DNA from 2 places in the Arthrobacter sp. JDC6 genome. Region 1 is predicted to be linked to the other one. Evidence: riboswitches for the same ligand, from Rfam matches in the RefSeq annotation. Region 1 holds a riboswitch; the other holds the start of a gene.
What was found. Region 1 has a riboswitch for glycine ahead of cycA (D-serine/D-alanine/glycine transporter). Riboswitches for the same ligand answer to the same signal wherever they lie in the genome.
Positions count from the first base shown of each region.

Region 1 (8,064 bases):
GCGGTCCAGGAGCCGAATGATTGGCCTACGTCAGCGTTGAGATCCAATGATGTTGCCTTCCAGCGTCAGGTTGTCCGGCCCGGCAGCGGAAGTCAGCTCCCCGGGAATGGTGTCCGGCATCGGCCCGAACGCCTCCCGGGCATTCTTGGCCACCGCACGGCCCATCACGAGGTTACCGGCTCCGCCGACAACGGCCCCTATGCCGAACGGGAGGGCCCGCCCGAACAAGGCAGTCCCTTGGCGCTTGAGCAGGTTCTTGAGGAAGGCATGCTGGATCCTCTTCCGGACGCTGCCGAAACCCGGCACCACCATGGATTTGGACAGCGCGTTGCCCCAGGTGTTGGTGGCGCCGCCGGATGCCTGGCCGCTGAGCGTTCCCAGCAGGGCGGTGCCCTCCTCGCCGAGCATGATGGCCATGACCATGGTGCCGGCCTTTTCCGGGTTGGTCAGCCGGATGCCGTGCAGTTCAGCCAGCGAGGTTGCGTACAGGGCTGTGGCTTCCAGGAAGCCAACGGTGGCGGCTGCGGAAAGTCCCAGCGACGCCACGGTTCCAACGCCGGGGACGACGGCGGTGGCACCCACCAGGGCTCCCCCTCCGGCAACAGCCCGCAGGTAGTCGCGCTCTGCGATGTCCGCCAGCTGCGCGGCCGTCGCCCGCGGATGCCTCTTCTGGAGCCTGCGGATGTAGCCAACCACCAGGGGCCGCTGGATCTGCACTGCTTTCAGGAGCATGTTGTGGACGCCGGGCTTGGGCTTGCCCTCGGCGTCAAACATTGCGTTGTGGGCGGTTTCCTGTGCGATGCGTACTGCGGGGTTGCTGCGCCGGGCCATGGTCACCTTCATTCAAATCGACCTGCAGCGGGTAGGCTGCCGTGCCTTTCCATCCTATGTGGATAGACACTAAGCATGCTTAACTTCCGGGCCGTGGCTTCGTCCGGCGGGCTGCGGCGGCAGGATGCGGTACCTGCACCTCACCGCCGCCGCTGCAACCCGCCGTCGGACGTTACTTCCCGGCCTGCTGGACCTCGCGCCCCGCCGCCCCGGCGTCCTGGCCGCCGCTGCGCGCGGCAGTGGCCCGGTCTGCCTGAAGCTCGGCACGGAAGACCTCGAAGCGGGCCAGGTGGGCGGGACGGCGCCGCAGAATGGCCCAAGCCACGCCCAGGATGACGAACCAGATAGGGGTTACCAGCAGTGCAACGAGAGTGTCGGGCTGGGTGGTAAGGGCCCAAAGGACGAAGGCGAAGAATGCGTACACCACCCACACGGCGGGAATGCCACCGGGCATCTTGAACTTCGACGCCGCATGCAGGTGCGGCCGGCGGCGCCGGAAGGAGATGTAGCTGGCGAGGATGATCGACCAGACGAAGACGAAGCAGACCGCAGACACGGTGGTCACCATTTCAAAGGCCATGCCAACATCCTGGCCGGCATACATGAGTACGACGCCGGACAGCAGCAGGACGCAGGACAGGAACAGCGCGTTGCTGGGCACCTTCCTCGTGGAGAGCCGGCTGAAGATACCGGGGGCGTCGCCTTCCTGGGCCAGGCCGAAGACCATGCGGGACGTGGAGTAGATGCCGGAGTTCGCGGAGGACATCGCCGAAGTCAGGACCACCAGGTTGACCACCGTGGCCGCGGCGCCGAGGCCGGCCAGGGAGAACATCCCGATAAAGGGGCTGTGGCCGGCGGCGAACTGGGTCCACGGGGTGACCGCCATCAGGATGACCAGCGCACCGACATAGAAGAGCAGCACGCGGACGGGGATGGCGTTGATGGCCTTGGGCAGCGTGCGCTCGGGGTTCTTGGCCTCGGCGGCGGTGGTTCCCACCAGTTCGATGCCTACGAAGGCGAAGACTGCGATCTGGAATCCGGCCACGAAGCCCATGAACTCATTGGGGAAGAACCCGCCATGGCTCCACAGGTTGGTGAAGCTTGCGGTGCCCGCGTCGCTCTGGAAACCGGTGAAGATCATGAAGAGTCCCACGATGATCAGGGCTGCGATGGCGACGATCTTGATGAGGGCGAACCAGAACTCGGTCTCGCCGAACGCCTTGACGGTGGCGAGGTTCAGCAGGAGCAGGATGCCCACCGTGGCCAGGCCCGGGACCCAAAGTGGCAGCGCCGGCCAAAGTTCCTTTGAGTACCCTGCGATGGCGATGACGTCGGCGATTCCGGTGATCACCCAGCAGAACCAGTACGTCCAGCCGGTGAAGAATCCGGCCCACGGCCCCAGGAGATCGGCGGCGAAATCACTGAAGGACTTGTAGTTCAGGTTGCTGAGCAGCAGTTCACCCATGGCCCGCATGACGAAGAAAAGCATAAAGCCGATGATCATGTATACGAAGATCACGGATGGGCCGGCCGCGGAGATGGTCTTGCCGGAACCCATGAACAGGCCCGTGCCGATCGCGCCGCCGATGGCGATGAGCTGGATATGCCGGTTGGTGAGCTGCCGCTCCAGGTGGGGAGGCTCGCTGCGGGCTGCCGTGGCAGCGCCTTGGCTGCGGGCTGGTTCGCCGTTGGACGTGGGGGGATGAATCGCCATGAGGAACTCCATCGATAAAGCGGCTTTTGGGTGCCGCAAAAGATTTGGTTCCTCCCCGCTCTGTAGTGGACCTGAGAGTTTCCGCAGCAAAAGCCGCTTGCACCGCCGGTGAGCCAGGGTCATGCCCGGCTGCTTTCCAGAGTTGCCTGTCCGCGGCGGTACGTGGGCCTGAGAGTTTCCTGGGGAGGGTTTGCTCCTACGGCGCCTGCTGGATGTACCCGGCAGGGCTCTCCCGCCGCAGGTCGAAGGCGTATTCAGTTGGAAGCCGCAGGCTTTTTGGGCCACGGCCGGTCATGCAATGGGACAGGCGCCGACTGGTGGGCTGCTCCGGATACGCTGAGCCAGCCACCGGCGGCGCCAATCCCGGGGTTCAGTGTGGTGTCCGTCACGATCGAATGTCAAACCCCTCCCGACACAAGCGGGGAAGAACGGCGTCACGTGCCCCTCGAGCCCCGCACGGAAGCCGCCCGATTTGCCACGGACGGGTCTATCCCGGTACCTTGTGAGCCGAATCACCCACATTTGAATAAGCCTTTCGAGCTGTGACGGGAGAGTCCTCCCGGCGAAACACCGGTCAGGCGCCGTAGGAGCAAATCCTCCCCAGGAATCTCTCAGGCCCCCGTACCGTCACGGCGAGGCGACTCTGGAAAGCAATCAGGCTTCTGCCTGGTTCACCGACGGTGCAAGCGGTCCCCTGCCAACAGCAGGCAACGCGGAATCTCTCAGGTCCAATACAGAGCGGGGAGGAACCCATCCCACGCCGTGCCACCTTCGGCCGGCCAGATCTGGAGTTCCTCATGACGATTCATTCGCATCCAACATCGTTTGTTGACCGCCATATCGGCGCGCGCCGCCAGGCCGACATCGACACCATGCTCAAGGCCATCGGCTACGACAGCCTGGATGGCCTGGTTGACGTGGCCGTCCCCGCGCCCATCCGCCAGGAAACTGCGCTCAAGCTGACCGACGCCCTCAGCGAGGTTGAAGTCCTCACGGAACTGCGGAAGCTTGCCGCCAAGAACAAGACGGCAGTCCAGATGATCGGCCAGGGCTACTACGACACCGTGACTCCGCCGGTGATCCGCCGCAACATCCTGGAATCCCCGGCCTGGTACACCGCCTACACGCCCTACCAGCCGGAGATTTCCCAGGGCCGGCTTGAGGCGCTGCTGAACTTCCAGACCATGGTGCAGGACCTGACGGCGCTCCCGGTAGCCAACGCTTCCTTGCTGGACGAGGCAACGGCGGTGGCCGAGGCCGTGCTGCTGATGCGCCGCGCCAACAGGTCCAAGGCAGCGAAGGACGGCAAGACGGTGCTCGACGCCGACTGCCTCCCCCAGACCATCGCCATCGTGCTGGGCCGGGCGGAGGCGCTCGGCTTCGAGGTGGAGGTCGCCGACCTGTCCAAGGGCCTGCCCGACGGCGACATCAACGGCGTCGTGCTGCAGCAGCCCGGGGTCTCCGGCCGCGTGTGGGACCAATCCGCCGTGATCGCCGCTGCCAAGGACGGGGGCGCGCTGGTCACCGTGGCTGCGGACCTGCTGGCCCTGACACTGATCACACCTCCGGGCGAGCAGGGCGCGGACATTGCCGTCGGCTCCACCCAGCGTTTTGGCGTGCCGCTGTTCTTTGGGGGGCCGCACGCCGCCTACATGGCCGTCCAAAAGGGAATGGAACGTACCCTCCCGGGCAGGATCGTGGGCGTCTCCAAGGACAACGCCGGCACGCCTGCCTACCGGTTGGCCCTGCAGACCCGCGAGCAGCACATCCGCCGCGAGAAGGCCACGTCCAACATCTGCACCGCCCAGGCGCTGCTGGCCATCGTGTCCTCCTTCTACGCCGTTTACCACGGCCCCGACGGCCTGAAGGCGATCGCAGAGACCGTCCACCACAAGGCCAGGGTCCTGGCAACAGCACTCACGTCACTGGGCCGCGAACTGGTCACGGACTCCTTCTTCGACACCCTCACCGTCCGCGTTCCGGGCAAGGCCGCCAAGGTGATCACCGCCGCTGAAGCCCGCGGCATCAACCTGCGCTTCATCGATCCGGACACGGTGGGCGTCTCCGTTGATGAGACGACGACGGCGGCAACACTTTCCGCCGTCGCCGTCGCCTTTGGCGCCGGTCCGGTGGGTGACGCCCAGGGATTCGAACTGCCCGACACTATTTTGCGTTCCTCGGCCTACCTGCAGCACCCGGTCTTCAACACGCACCGGTCTGAAACCCAGCTGCTGCGTTACATCCGCAAGCTCTCGGACCGCGACCTGGCGCTGGACCGCACCATGATCCCGCTGGGTTCATGCACCATGAAGCTGAACGCCACGGCCGAGATGGAAGCCATTTCCTGGCCGGAGTTCGCCTCGATCCACCCGTTCGCCCCGGACTCCCAGACCGAAGGCTGGCACGAACTCATCGCCGGCCTGGAAGCGGACCTCGCCGAGATCACCGGGTATGACCAGGTGTCCATCCAGCCCAACGCGGGCTCGCAGGGCGAACTCGCCGGGCTGCTCGCGATCCGCGGCTACCACCATTCCCGGGGCGAGCAGCAGCGCAACGTCTGCCTGATCCCGGCCTCGGCGCACGGCACCAACGCCGCCTCCGCCGTGCTCGCGGGCATGAAGGTGGTGGTGGTTGCCACGGCTGCCGACGGCACCATCGACCACGACGACCTGACGGCCAAGATCGAGGCCAACAAGGACGTCCTCTCGGCCATCATGATCACGTACCCGTCCACGCACGGCGTGTACGACTCCGATGTCCGCGAGGTGTGCGACGCGATCCACGCCGCGGGCGGCCAGGTGTACGTTGACGGCGCCAACCTCAACGCACTGGTAGGGCTGGCCCAGCCGGGCCAGTTCGGCGGGGACGTGTCCCACCTGAACCTGCACAAGACCTTCTGCATCCCGCACGGCGGCGGGGGACCCGGCGTCGGGCCCGTTGCCGCCAAGGCGCACCTGGCACCGTTCATGCCGGGCGACGCGAACAAGGCGACGCACGAAGCCGGGCACGGTGTGGCGATCTCGGCGTCCCGGTTCGGTTCGGCCGGCGTGCTGCCGATTTCGTGGGCGTACGTGAAGCTGATGGGCGGTGAGGGCCTGACCGAGGCCACCAAGTCCGCGCTGCTGGCGGCCAACTACGTCGCGTCCCGCCTGAACGAATACTTCCCGGTCCTCTACACCGGTGAAGGCGGGCTGGTGGCGCACGAGTGCATCCTGGACCTGCGCGAACTCACGGCGAAGACGGGAGTCACGGCCGAGGACGTGGCCAAGCGGCTGATCGACTTCGGTTTCCACGCACCCACCCTTTCGTTCCCTGTCGCGGGCACGCTGATGGTGGAGCCCACCGAGTCCGAGGACCTGGCCGAGATCGACCGCTTCATCGAGGCCATGATCACCATTCATGGCGAGATCCAGCAGGTGGCCAGCGGCGACATCACCCTGGAGGCATCCCCGGTGCGCAACGCACCCCACACGGCGGCCGCCGTCGTCAGCTCTGGCTGGGACCGCGCCTACCCGCGGGAGCAGGCGGCCTTCCCCGTTGCCTCTCTCCGCCAGGACAAGTATTTCCCGCCCGTCGGCCGGATCGACGGCGCCGCCGGCGACCGGAACCTGGTCTGCTCCTGCCCGCCCCTCGAAGCGTTCGAGGACAGCACAGCCGAATTTGAGAACTGAGGACTTCCAATGACTGAGAACTACACCGCTCTTTTCGAGCAGCACAAGAAGGCCGGGGCCTCGTTCACGGACTTCGGCGGGTGGCAGATGCCGCTCAAGTACGAGTCTGAACTCGCGGAACACCATGCCGTGCGCAGGGCGGCCGGCCTGTTCGACCTCTCCCACATGGGCGAGGTCTGGGTGACCGGCCCCGACGCCGCCGCCTTCCTGGACTACGCCCTTGCCGGCAAACTGTCCGCGGTGGCCGTGGGCAAGGCAAAGTACTCGCTGATCTGCAACGCCGATGGCGGCATCATCGACGACCTCATCACCTACCGCCGGCCATCCCCCGAAGAGGGCGTGGACAGGTACCTGGTGGTGCCCAACGCGGGCAACGCCGCAGTGGTGGCCAAGGAACTGCTGGAACGCGCCGCCGCCTTCGACGTCACTGTGGAGGACGCCTCCGCCAACACCTCGCTGATCGCCGTCCAGGGACCGAATTCCGAAGCGATCCTCCTGACGCTGGTCCCGGCCGAACAGCACGCACTGCTCACCGGGCTCAAGTACTACGCCGCCGTCGAGGTGGGCATCGCCGTCAACGGTACGGTCCAGGACCTGCTCGTGGCCCGGACCGGCTACACCGGCGAGGACGGCTTCGAGATCTACGTTCCCAACCTGGACGCCCCCGCACTGTGGGAGGCCCTGCTCCAGGCCGGCGAAGGCTCCGGCCTGGTTCCAGCCGGACTGGCCGCACGCGACTCGCTCCGCCTCGAAGCCGGGATGCCGCTCTACGGCAACGAACTCTCCCGCCACGTCAACGCCTACGCGGCCGGCCTGGGCCCCGTGGTGTCGCTGGCGAAGGAGAGCGGCTTCGTAGGCAAGGACGCCCTGGCCGCCATCAAGGCCGCAGGAGTCGGTTCAAGCATCGGGCAGAAGCTGGTGGGCCTCAAGGGTGCCGGACGCCGCGCTGCCCGCGCCCATTACCCCGTCCTCAAGGACGGCACCCTGGTGGGCGAAGTAACCTCCGGCCAGCCCTCCCCCACCCTCGGATACCCCATCGCCATGGCCTACGTCGACGTCGAATTTGCTGAAGTCGGGACCGTCCTGGACATCGACCTCCGCGGCAAGCCCGAGCGCTTCGAAGTCGTCCCCCTCCCCTTTTACAAGCGCCAGAAGTAAATCGATTTCGCCCAACCACCACAGGTTTTGAAGAGAAGGAAAGTAGACAATGAGCAAAGTTGTTTCTGAACTGAAGTACTCCGCCGAGCACGAGTGGGTTGCTGTTGACGGATCCGGCCCCGCGGGGATCGGGATTTCCGCCGTTGCTGCCGACGCCCTGGGCGACATCGTGTACGTGGACCTCCCCGAGGTCGGCTCCACCGTGACGGCCGGCGAGACCTGCGGCGAGGTGGAATCCACCAAATCCGTCTCCGACCTCTACGCCCCCGTGACCGGTGAGGTCACCGAGATCAACGACGGCGTGGTCACGGACCCCGCCCTGATCAACAGCGATCCCTACGGTGCGGGCTGGCTCTTCAAGGTGGCCGTTACCGAGGAAGGCCCGCTCATGTCGGCAGAGGAATACGCAGCAGCAAACGGCGGCGAGCTGTGAGCGCCCCGGCAGAAGTGGGCGCCTTCGAGCAGGTGGCCTCCCCAAGCCTGAACGCCGACCTGTCCGTCCTGGACCCTGAGGTTGCCGCGAAGATTGACGACGAGCTTGGCCGCCAGCGCGACGGCCTGGAGATGATCGCGTCCGAGAACCACACGGCCGCTGCGGTCATGCAGGCCCAGGGCTCGGTCCTGACCAACAAGTACGCCGAAGGCTACCCCGGCAAGCGCTACTACGGCGGCTGCGAGCACGTGGACGTC
Region 1 covers NZ_CM151278.1:3,986,771-3,994,834, forward strand. Annotated here, with positions in the region: gene ACV095_RS18460 (LamB/YcsF family protein) at 1-47, opposite strand, end outside; gene ACV095_RS18465 (hypothetical protein) at 31-831, opposite strand; gene cycA (D-serine/D-alanine/glycine transporter) at 1,004-2,545, opposite strand; glycine riboswitch at 2,596-2,691, opposite strand; glycine riboswitch at 2,692-2,790, opposite strand; glycine riboswitch at 3,082-3,182, shown strand; gene gcvP (aminomethyl-transferring glycine dehydrogenase) at 3,343-6,216, shown strand; gene gcvT (glycine cleavage system aminomethyltransferase GcvT) at 6,226-7,374, shown strand; gene gcvH (glycine cleavage system protein GcvH) at 7,424-7,807, shown strand; gene glyA (serine hydroxymethyltransferase) at 7,804-8,064, shown strand, end outside.

Region 2 (8,064 bases), 360 kb from region 1:
CGTTTCCCGGTCCGGACACTCCTACGCTGGAAGCATCCAATGGTCTTTAGTCGTGGATGGCACTGCTATGAAGAAGTTCCTCACCTGGCTCGCGGCAATCCTGTTGGCTTCCGGGCTGGGAATCGTGGTCCAGGCGCCCGCCTCGGCGGCGCCCTACTGCGGCCTCACATGGGGCTCCCTTGCGAAGACCGGGCAGGATACGGGGACCGCATCGGTCACCAATGTCCGGACCGGGCAGCACTACTGCTTCGACCGGCTGGTGGTGGACCTCAACGGGCCCGCCGTGTCCTACACGGTGCAGTATGTGCCGCGGATTGAGCAGGAAGGCTCCGGGGCCTTCATCCCGGTACGGGGCGGCGCGCGCCTGCATATCAGCATCAAGGCGCCGTCCTACGACCAGAACGGCAACCCCACCTACAACCCGGCGGACAAGGCTGAACTCAGCAACGTGGCCGGCTACCAGACGTTCCGCCAGGTGGTTTCTGCCGGAAGCTTCGAGGGGTACACAAGCCTCGGTCTGGGCGTCCGGGCCCGCCTGCCGTTCCGGGTCTTCACCCTGGCCGGTCCCGGCCCGGGCTCGCGCCTGGTGATCGATGTGGCGCACTACTGGTGAAAACGAAAAAGGTGCCGTGCCCCTGATGGGGGCACGGCACCTTTTTCGTTCAGGCAGCGTTGTGGCGGCCTTCAGCGATCTATTCCGGCACTACCAGCGCGGGGGTGTCCCGCTTGAGGGTTTCGCCGCGGAAGAAGCCGGGGTGCGTGCGGGACATGACCAGCATGACGACGGCGCCCAGGGCCAGGATGCCGATGCCCAGGATGAACACCAGGCCCACGCCGAAGACCTCGGAACCACTGCCGAACTCCGGCGCCAGGCTGTCCACGGCGGTCTGGACGAACACCACGAACAGGCCCACGCCGCCCACCACCGGGCATACCAGCCGCAGCAGGAAGTGGCGGGTGCTGTTGAACAGGCTGTGGCGGAAGTACCAGGTGCAGGCCAGCGCGGTGAGGCCGTAGTAGAAGCAGATCATCAGACCCAGGGCCAGGATGGTGTCATTCAGGACGTTTTCGCTGACCACGTGCATCACCGCGTAGAACCCGGCGGACAGGATGCCGGCGGCGATGGTGGCGTAGCCCGGCGTCGCGAACTTCCTGCTGATCCGGCTGAACGGTTCAGGCAGGGCGCCGTAGTGCGCCATGGCCAGCAGGCTTCGGGACGGCGACATGAACGTGGACTGGAGGGAGGCCGCGGAACTGGACAGCACGGCGAGGGACATCAGGATGGCGAAGGGGCCCATGATGGGGGAGGCCAGGGCCGTGAAGATGTTCTCTTGGTTGTCGGCGTTGTTCAGGCCGTTGCCGGTGTCCCCGACGCCGGCGAACATCATGGTGGCGATGCTGACCAGGAGGTAGATGGCCAGGACGATGACGGCGGTCAGGGTGCCGGCCAGTCCGGCCGTCTTCTGGCCGTTCGCTGTTTCCTCGTTGACCGTTAGGCACACATCCCAGCCCCAGTACACGAAGATCGACAGCGAGATGCCGGCGGCAATCTGGCCGAACGTCTCGATCTTCGTGACGTCGAACCAGTCCCAGCTGAACGGGATGGCCGTTTCGGACGTGGACCAGTTGGCGAAGGCCATGGCGACGAACAGGCCCAGGACCAGAAGCTGGAAGCCCACCAGGCCGTACTGCACCACCTTGGTGGTGTGCAGCCCGCGGTAGCTGACCCAAACAGCCAGCGCCACGAACACGAAGCAGGTCAGGACGTTCAACGCTTTGTTGCCGGCCAGGTCTGCCAGTTCCGGTGAGCCGGTGAGCTGGGACAGGAAGAGGTAGAAGAAGTCGACGGCGACGCCGGCCAGGTTGGACAGCACGATGATGTTGGCGGCCAGCAGGCCCCAGCCGCCCATCCAGCCGACCCAGGGGCCGAAGGCCTTGGTCACCCAGGTGAAGGTTGTGCCGCTGTCCGGGGAGTCGGCATTGAGCTCCCGGTAGGCGAGCGAGACCAGGATCATGGGGATGAACCCGATCAGGAAGATGACTGGCAACTGGAGTCCGGCTTCATTGACGGTGGGTCCGAGTGCGCTGGTGAGGGTGTAGGCGGGGGCGATGGTTGAAATGCCCAGGACGACGACGGCGAGGAGCCCGAGCTGCCCGCCCTTGAGGCCTTTGGCGCTGACGCCGTCCGCGGACGGGGCGTGGGCGTGCGGACCGGGTTTGGCCGTACTGGTGCGGATTGTCTCTGTCATGGCACCACTTTCTGGAAGGCTGTGAGACGGAGGTCACTATATGAATGGCGTTCATTTAGTATGGGGGTGCCGGACCTGTGATGCAAGACGCAATATGAATCACATTCGTTTATGACTTCCTTTCCAAATTAGTAAGCTCACTGAGAAATTGCCGAAAGCCCTGCCGCCGCTAGGTGCTCGGCTGGTAGCGTCGGCCGTATTGGACCACTTGAGGAGGACGCATGAAAGCTTCACCGACACTGACCAACAATCTGCAGGCTGTCCTGGCCGACCTGATCGAACTGCACGTCCAGGGCAAGCAGGCGCACTGGAACATCGTGGGCACCAACTTCCGCGACCTGCACCTGCAGCTTGATGAGATCGTCGACGCTGCCCGCCAGTTCGCTGACGACACAGCCGAACGGATGCGCGCCCTGCATGCACTCCCGGACGGCCGCAGCTCCACCGTTGCCGAAACCACCAGCCTGGCCCAGTTCCCTGAAGGGCTGATCAGCACTACGGATGCCATCGAGCGGATCGTTGCCGCCATGGAAGCCGCCGTGGGCACCATGCGCAAAGTCCATGACGAGGTGGACGAGGAGGATCCCACCTCCGCGGACCTCCTGCACGAGTTCATTGCCCGGCTGGAGCAGTTTGCCTGGATGGTACAGGCTGAAAACATGAAGCCGACCGCCAAGGTCACAGCCGCCGACTCCAAGTAGCCGGCAGCCACCCGCCTGGACCCTTTGGGCGCCTGGTATCGGAATTGATCCGGTACCAGGCGCCCTTTTTGTTTCGCTTGGTCAGGCCGCTTTCGGCACCTTCCGCAGCACGACGGCGGCGAGGACTGCCGCCGTCGCCATCAGTACCAGCCCAATTGCCGCAGTGATGTGCACGCCGGAATCAAACGCTGACGCCGCAGCGTCCCGGACGGTGTCCGACAGGGAAGCGGGCAGCAGGTTTGCTGCTTCCACTGCGCCGGCAAGTGTTTCCCTCGCGCTGTGCAGGGAGGAGCCGGGCAGCATGCCGTCAAGGCCTGCGGGCAGCCGCAGGTTCTGCTGGTAGGACGCCGTCAGGATGGAGCCCAGTACCGCCGTGCCCAGCAGCGACCCCACCTCGTAGCCGGTCTCGGAGATTGCCGCGGCAGCGCCTGACTTCTCCGGCGGCGCGGACCCGAGGATGAGGTCGTTGGAGATGGTTTCGGCCGTACCCACGCCCAGTGCAAGGACCAGCAGGGCTGCCAGCAGCAGCGAGGGGCCGCCGTCGTGGTTCCCGAATGCCACCATGGTGTAGCCGGTGGCACTGAACGCCAACCCCGCTGCCACCACGTATCCCGGGCGGACCTTGCGGACCAGCGGCACCACCACCAGGCCGGCCACCACCGTGGCGGCCAGTGCCGGGATCATGGCAACGCCGGCTGCGGACGGCGTCATTCCCTCGAGGAGTTGGAGGTGCTGGGCGAGGAACAGGATGAAGCCGTTGAAGGAGAACAGGGCAAGGATGTTGGCGCTGATGGCCATGCTGAACACCCTGTTCCGGAACAGGGACATGTCCAGCAGGGGGTGCGCCAGCCGCTGCTGCCGCTGCACGAACACCGCCCCCATGGCCAGGCCGAAGGCGATGGCGCCCAGACCTGCCGCCCCTGGACCTTCGGTGGCAACTGCCTTGATCCCGTAGACAACGGGCACCATGACCAGCATGGAGAGCAGGATGCTGGGGATGTCCACCTTGCCGGGTGCCGGATCCTTCGATTCCGGGATGAGGGCCGGTCCAAACGCCAGCAGGGGGAGCATGAGGGGGACCGCCACCAGGAAGACGGCACCCCACCAGAAGTGCTCCACCAGCCAGCCGCCGAAGATCGGACCCAGGGCCGCGCCGCCGGAGAATCCGGCGGCCCAGATGGCGACGGCCAGCCTGCGGCGATTGGGCTCGGGGAAAATGTTGCGGATCAGCGACAAGGTGGACGGCATCAGCATGGCGCCGAAGAATCCCAGGGCGGCGCGGCCGGCGATGAGCCATTCCGGCGCGGGTGCAAAAGCCGTCGCAACGGACAGCGCGGCAAAGCCGATGCTGCCAAGGATGAGCAGCCTCCGCCGCCCAATCCGGTCGCCGAGGCTTCCCATTGATACCAGCAGCCCGGCCAGCACCAGGGGGTAGGCGTCAACGATCCACAGCAGCTGCACGCCCGTGGGTTCCAGGGCCCGGGCGATGGCCGGCAGCGCGAACGTCAGTGCGGTGTTGTCCACCGCCACCAGCAGCACGGGAAACATCAGCAGCCCCAGCGCCAGCCAGTCGCGCCACGGAGGACGCACGGAAGTGCTGCTTGCCTGCCCGGTTGCAGAACTCTCGATGGAAGTGGTCATGAGATAACTATACCGTCCGGACGGTATAGTTTAAAAATGCGATGGTTTTCCTTATTCCTGCACGGGGGAGGGCATGATGGAGGGCATGCCCCGAAAGCCTGTTGCCCGTGACGCGGTCCTTGACGCCTTCGAGTCCCTGCTGATTGAAGTGGGTGAGCGGGCGGCCACCCTCGATGCCGTGGCGCGCAGGGCCGGCGTATCCAAAGGCGGCCTCCTCTACCACTTTCCCAACAAGGAAGCCATGATTGCCGTGTTGCTCGACCGCCTGGAGGGCCTGGCGGGCGAGGATGCCGATGCCATGGCGTCGGCAGCTGAAGGCGCCGCGGCCTACTTCATCCGTTCCTCGGTCTGGGCGGATACCCCTTTGGACCGTGCCATCGTGGCCGCCACCCGGCTTGCAGAGGTGGCCCACGAGGAGACGCGGCGCCGCTTCGCGGCCATCCAGCAGCGCTGGCTGGACGAAATTGCTGCGGATGTGGGACCTGGGCTGGCCAAGGCAGTCCTCTATATGGGGGACGGCCTGTACTTCAACGCCATGCTGTCCGTGGCCCCTGCGCCGGCCGGGGGAGCGGCCGCTGACGTGGAGGAACTCCTGGCCGCGCTGGAACGGCTCCGCAGGTAGCTCCGTCATTTGCCGGGAGGGGTTGCCGCGTAGGACAATAGAAAGTTGTGAGGGCTGTCACCGGCCTTCATGATCCAACAAATGAATAGCCTTTGATCTGCGGCGGGAGAGTTCTGCCGGAAGTACAGGCAGGCGCCGTAGGAGCAAATCCTCCCCAGGAATCTCGCAGGCCCCCGTACCGCCGCGGCGAGGCACCTCTGGAAAGCAGCAGGCAGTCTTATTCTCTTTTGGAGAGGTAGGGACTGTTGTGCTCACCGACGGTGCAAGCGGGTCCTGCCCAGGCAGGGAACGCGGAAACTCTCAGGTCCAATACAGAGCGGGGAGGAACCCGAATAGCTGTGGCGTACCCTTCGCCGCCTGAGTAAATGGAGTTCCTTCGTGTCGGTTACCCCAGCCTCCACCACTTTCGTAGACCGCCATATCGGCGCGCGCCGCCAGGCCGACGTCGACACCATGCTCAAAGCCGTGGGCTACGACTCGGTCGATTCCCTTGTGGACACCGCGGTTCCCAAGGTCATCCGCCAGGACACCGCCCTTCGCCTGCAGGACGCCCTCAGTGAGGTTGAAGTCCTCACGGAACTGCGGAAGCTTGCCGCCAAGAACAAGACGGCGGTGCAGATGATCGGCCAGGGCTACTACGACACCGTGACTCCGCCGGTGATCCGCCGCAACATCCTGGAATCCCCGGCCTGGTACACCGCCTACACGCCCTACCAGCCGGAGATTTCCCAGGGCCGGCTTGAGGCGCTGCTGAACTTCCAGACCATGGTGCAGGACCTTGTGGGCCTGCCCATCGCCAACGCTTCGCTGCTGGATGAAGCAACGGCGGTGGCCGAGGCCGTGCTGCTGATGCGCCGCGCCAACAGGACCAAGCCCGCGGCAGACGGCAAGACCGTCCTGGACATCGACGTGCTGCCGCAGACCATCGCCATCGTGCTGGGGCGTGCGGAGGCGCTCGGCTTCGAGGTGGAGGTCGCCGACCTGTCCAAGGGCCTGCCCGACGGCGACATCAACGGGATCGTGCTGCAGCAGCCCGGCGCTTCCGGCCGCGTCTGGGACCAGTCCGCGGTGATCTCTGCAGCGAAGGACCGGGGCGCGCTGGTCACGGTCGCTGCGGACCTGCTGGCCCTGACACTGATCACACCTCCGGGCGAGCAGGGCGCGGACATTGCCGTCGGCTCAGCCCAGCGTTTTGGCGTGCCGCTGTTCTTTGGGGGCCCCCATGCCGCCTACATGGCTGTCCGCAAAGGCCTGGAGCGTTCCTTGCCTGGCCGCCTGGTTGGGGTGTCAAAGGACGACGCCGGCACGCCTGCCTACCGGTTGGCACTGCAGACCCGCGAGCAGCACATCCGCCGCGAGAAGGCCACGTCCAACATCTGCACCGCCCAGGCGCTGCTGGCCATCGTTGCGTCCATGTACGCCGTTTACCACGGCCCCGACGGCCTGAAGGCGATTGCCCAAACGGCGCACCGCCACGCCCGTAGCCTGGCGGCCTCGCTTGCGGCCGCCGGCGTCGAGGTGCTGCACACGAGCTTCTTCGACACCCTTACGGTCCGGGTCCCCGGACGGGCTGCTGGCATCATCGCCGACGCCGAGGCGCGGGGCATCAACCTGCGCAGCGTCGACGCCGACACCGTAGGCATCGCCCTCGATGAAACCACGACGGTGGCCATCGTCGCCCAGGTTGCCGACGTCTTTGGCGCCACGGTTGCCGAGGTCCAGGGCGAGGGCCAGGGCTTTGGGCTGGAGGCCGCCGTCGAGCGTTCCTCCGACTACCTGCAGCACCCGGTCTTCAACACGCACCGGTCTGAAACCCAGCTGCTGCGTTACATCCGCAAGCTCTCGGACCGCGACCTGGCGCTGGACCGCACCATGATCCCGCTGGGTTCATGCACCATGAAGCTGAACGCCACGGCCGAGATGGAAGCCATTTCCTGGCCGGAGTTTGCCTCGATCCACCCGTTCGCCCCGGACTCCCAGACCGAAGGCTGGCGCGAACTCATCGCCGGCCTGGAAGCGGACCTCGCCGAGATCACCGGGTATGACCAGGTGTCCATCCAGCCCAACGCGGGCTCGCAGGGCGAGCTCGCCGGGTTGCTCGCGATCCGCGGCTACCACCATTCCCGGGGCGAGCAGCAGCGCAACGTGTGCCTGATCCCGGCCTCGGCGCACGGTACCAACGCCGCCTCCGCCGTGCTCGCGGGCATGAAGGTGGTCGTCGTGGCCACGGCTGCCGACGGCACCATCGACCACGACGACCTGACGGCCAAGATCGAGGCCAACAAGGACGTCCTATCCTGCATCATGATCACCTACCCCTCCACCCACGGTGTCTACGATGGGGATGTCCGCGAAGTCTGTGACGCTGTGCATGCTGCCGGCGGCCAGGTCTACATCGACGGCGCCAACCTCAACGCCCTGGTAGGGCTGGCCCAGCCGGGCCAGTTCGGCGGGGACGTGTCCCACCTGAACCTGCACAAGACCTTCTGCATCCCGCACGGCGGCGGGGGACCCGGCGTCGGGCCCGTTGCCGCCAAGGCGCACCTGGCACCGTTCATGCCGGGCGACGCGAACAAGGCGGCGCACGAAGCCGGGCACGGTGTGGCGATCTCGGCGTCCCGGTTCGGTTCGGCCGGCGTGCTGCCGATTTCGTGGGCGTACGTGAAGCTGATGGGCGGTGAGGGCCTGACCGAGGCCACCAAGTCCGCGCTGCTGGCGGCCAACTACGTCGCGTCCCGCCTGAACGAGTACTTCCCGGTCCTGTACACCGGTGAAGGCGGGCTGGTGGCGCACGAGTGCATCCTGGACCTGCGCGAACTCACGGCGAAGACGGGGGTGACCGCAGAGGATG
Region 2 covers NZ_CM151278.1:3,626,271-3,634,334, reverse strand. Annotated here, with positions in the region: gene ACV095_RS16810 (AMIN-like domain-containing (lipo)protein) at 68-613, shown strand; gene ACV095_RS16805 (APC family permease) at 693-2,249, opposite strand; gene ACV095_RS16800 (Dps family protein) at 2,471-2,950, shown strand; gene ACV095_RS16795 (MFS transporter) at 3,032-4,591, opposite strand; gene ACV095_RS16790 (TetR/AcrR family transcriptional regulator) at 4,677-5,213, shown strand; glycine riboswitch at 5,307-5,404, shown strand; glycine riboswitch at 5,431-5,538, shown strand; gene gcvP (aminomethyl-transferring glycine dehydrogenase) at 5,592-8,064, shown strand, end outside.
Region 2: it holds a riboswitch for glycine, as region 1 does, so the genes downstream of both, gcvP (aminomethyl-transferring glycine dehydrogenase) here and cycA (D-serine/D-alanine/glycine transporter) in region 1, are expected to answer to the same signal.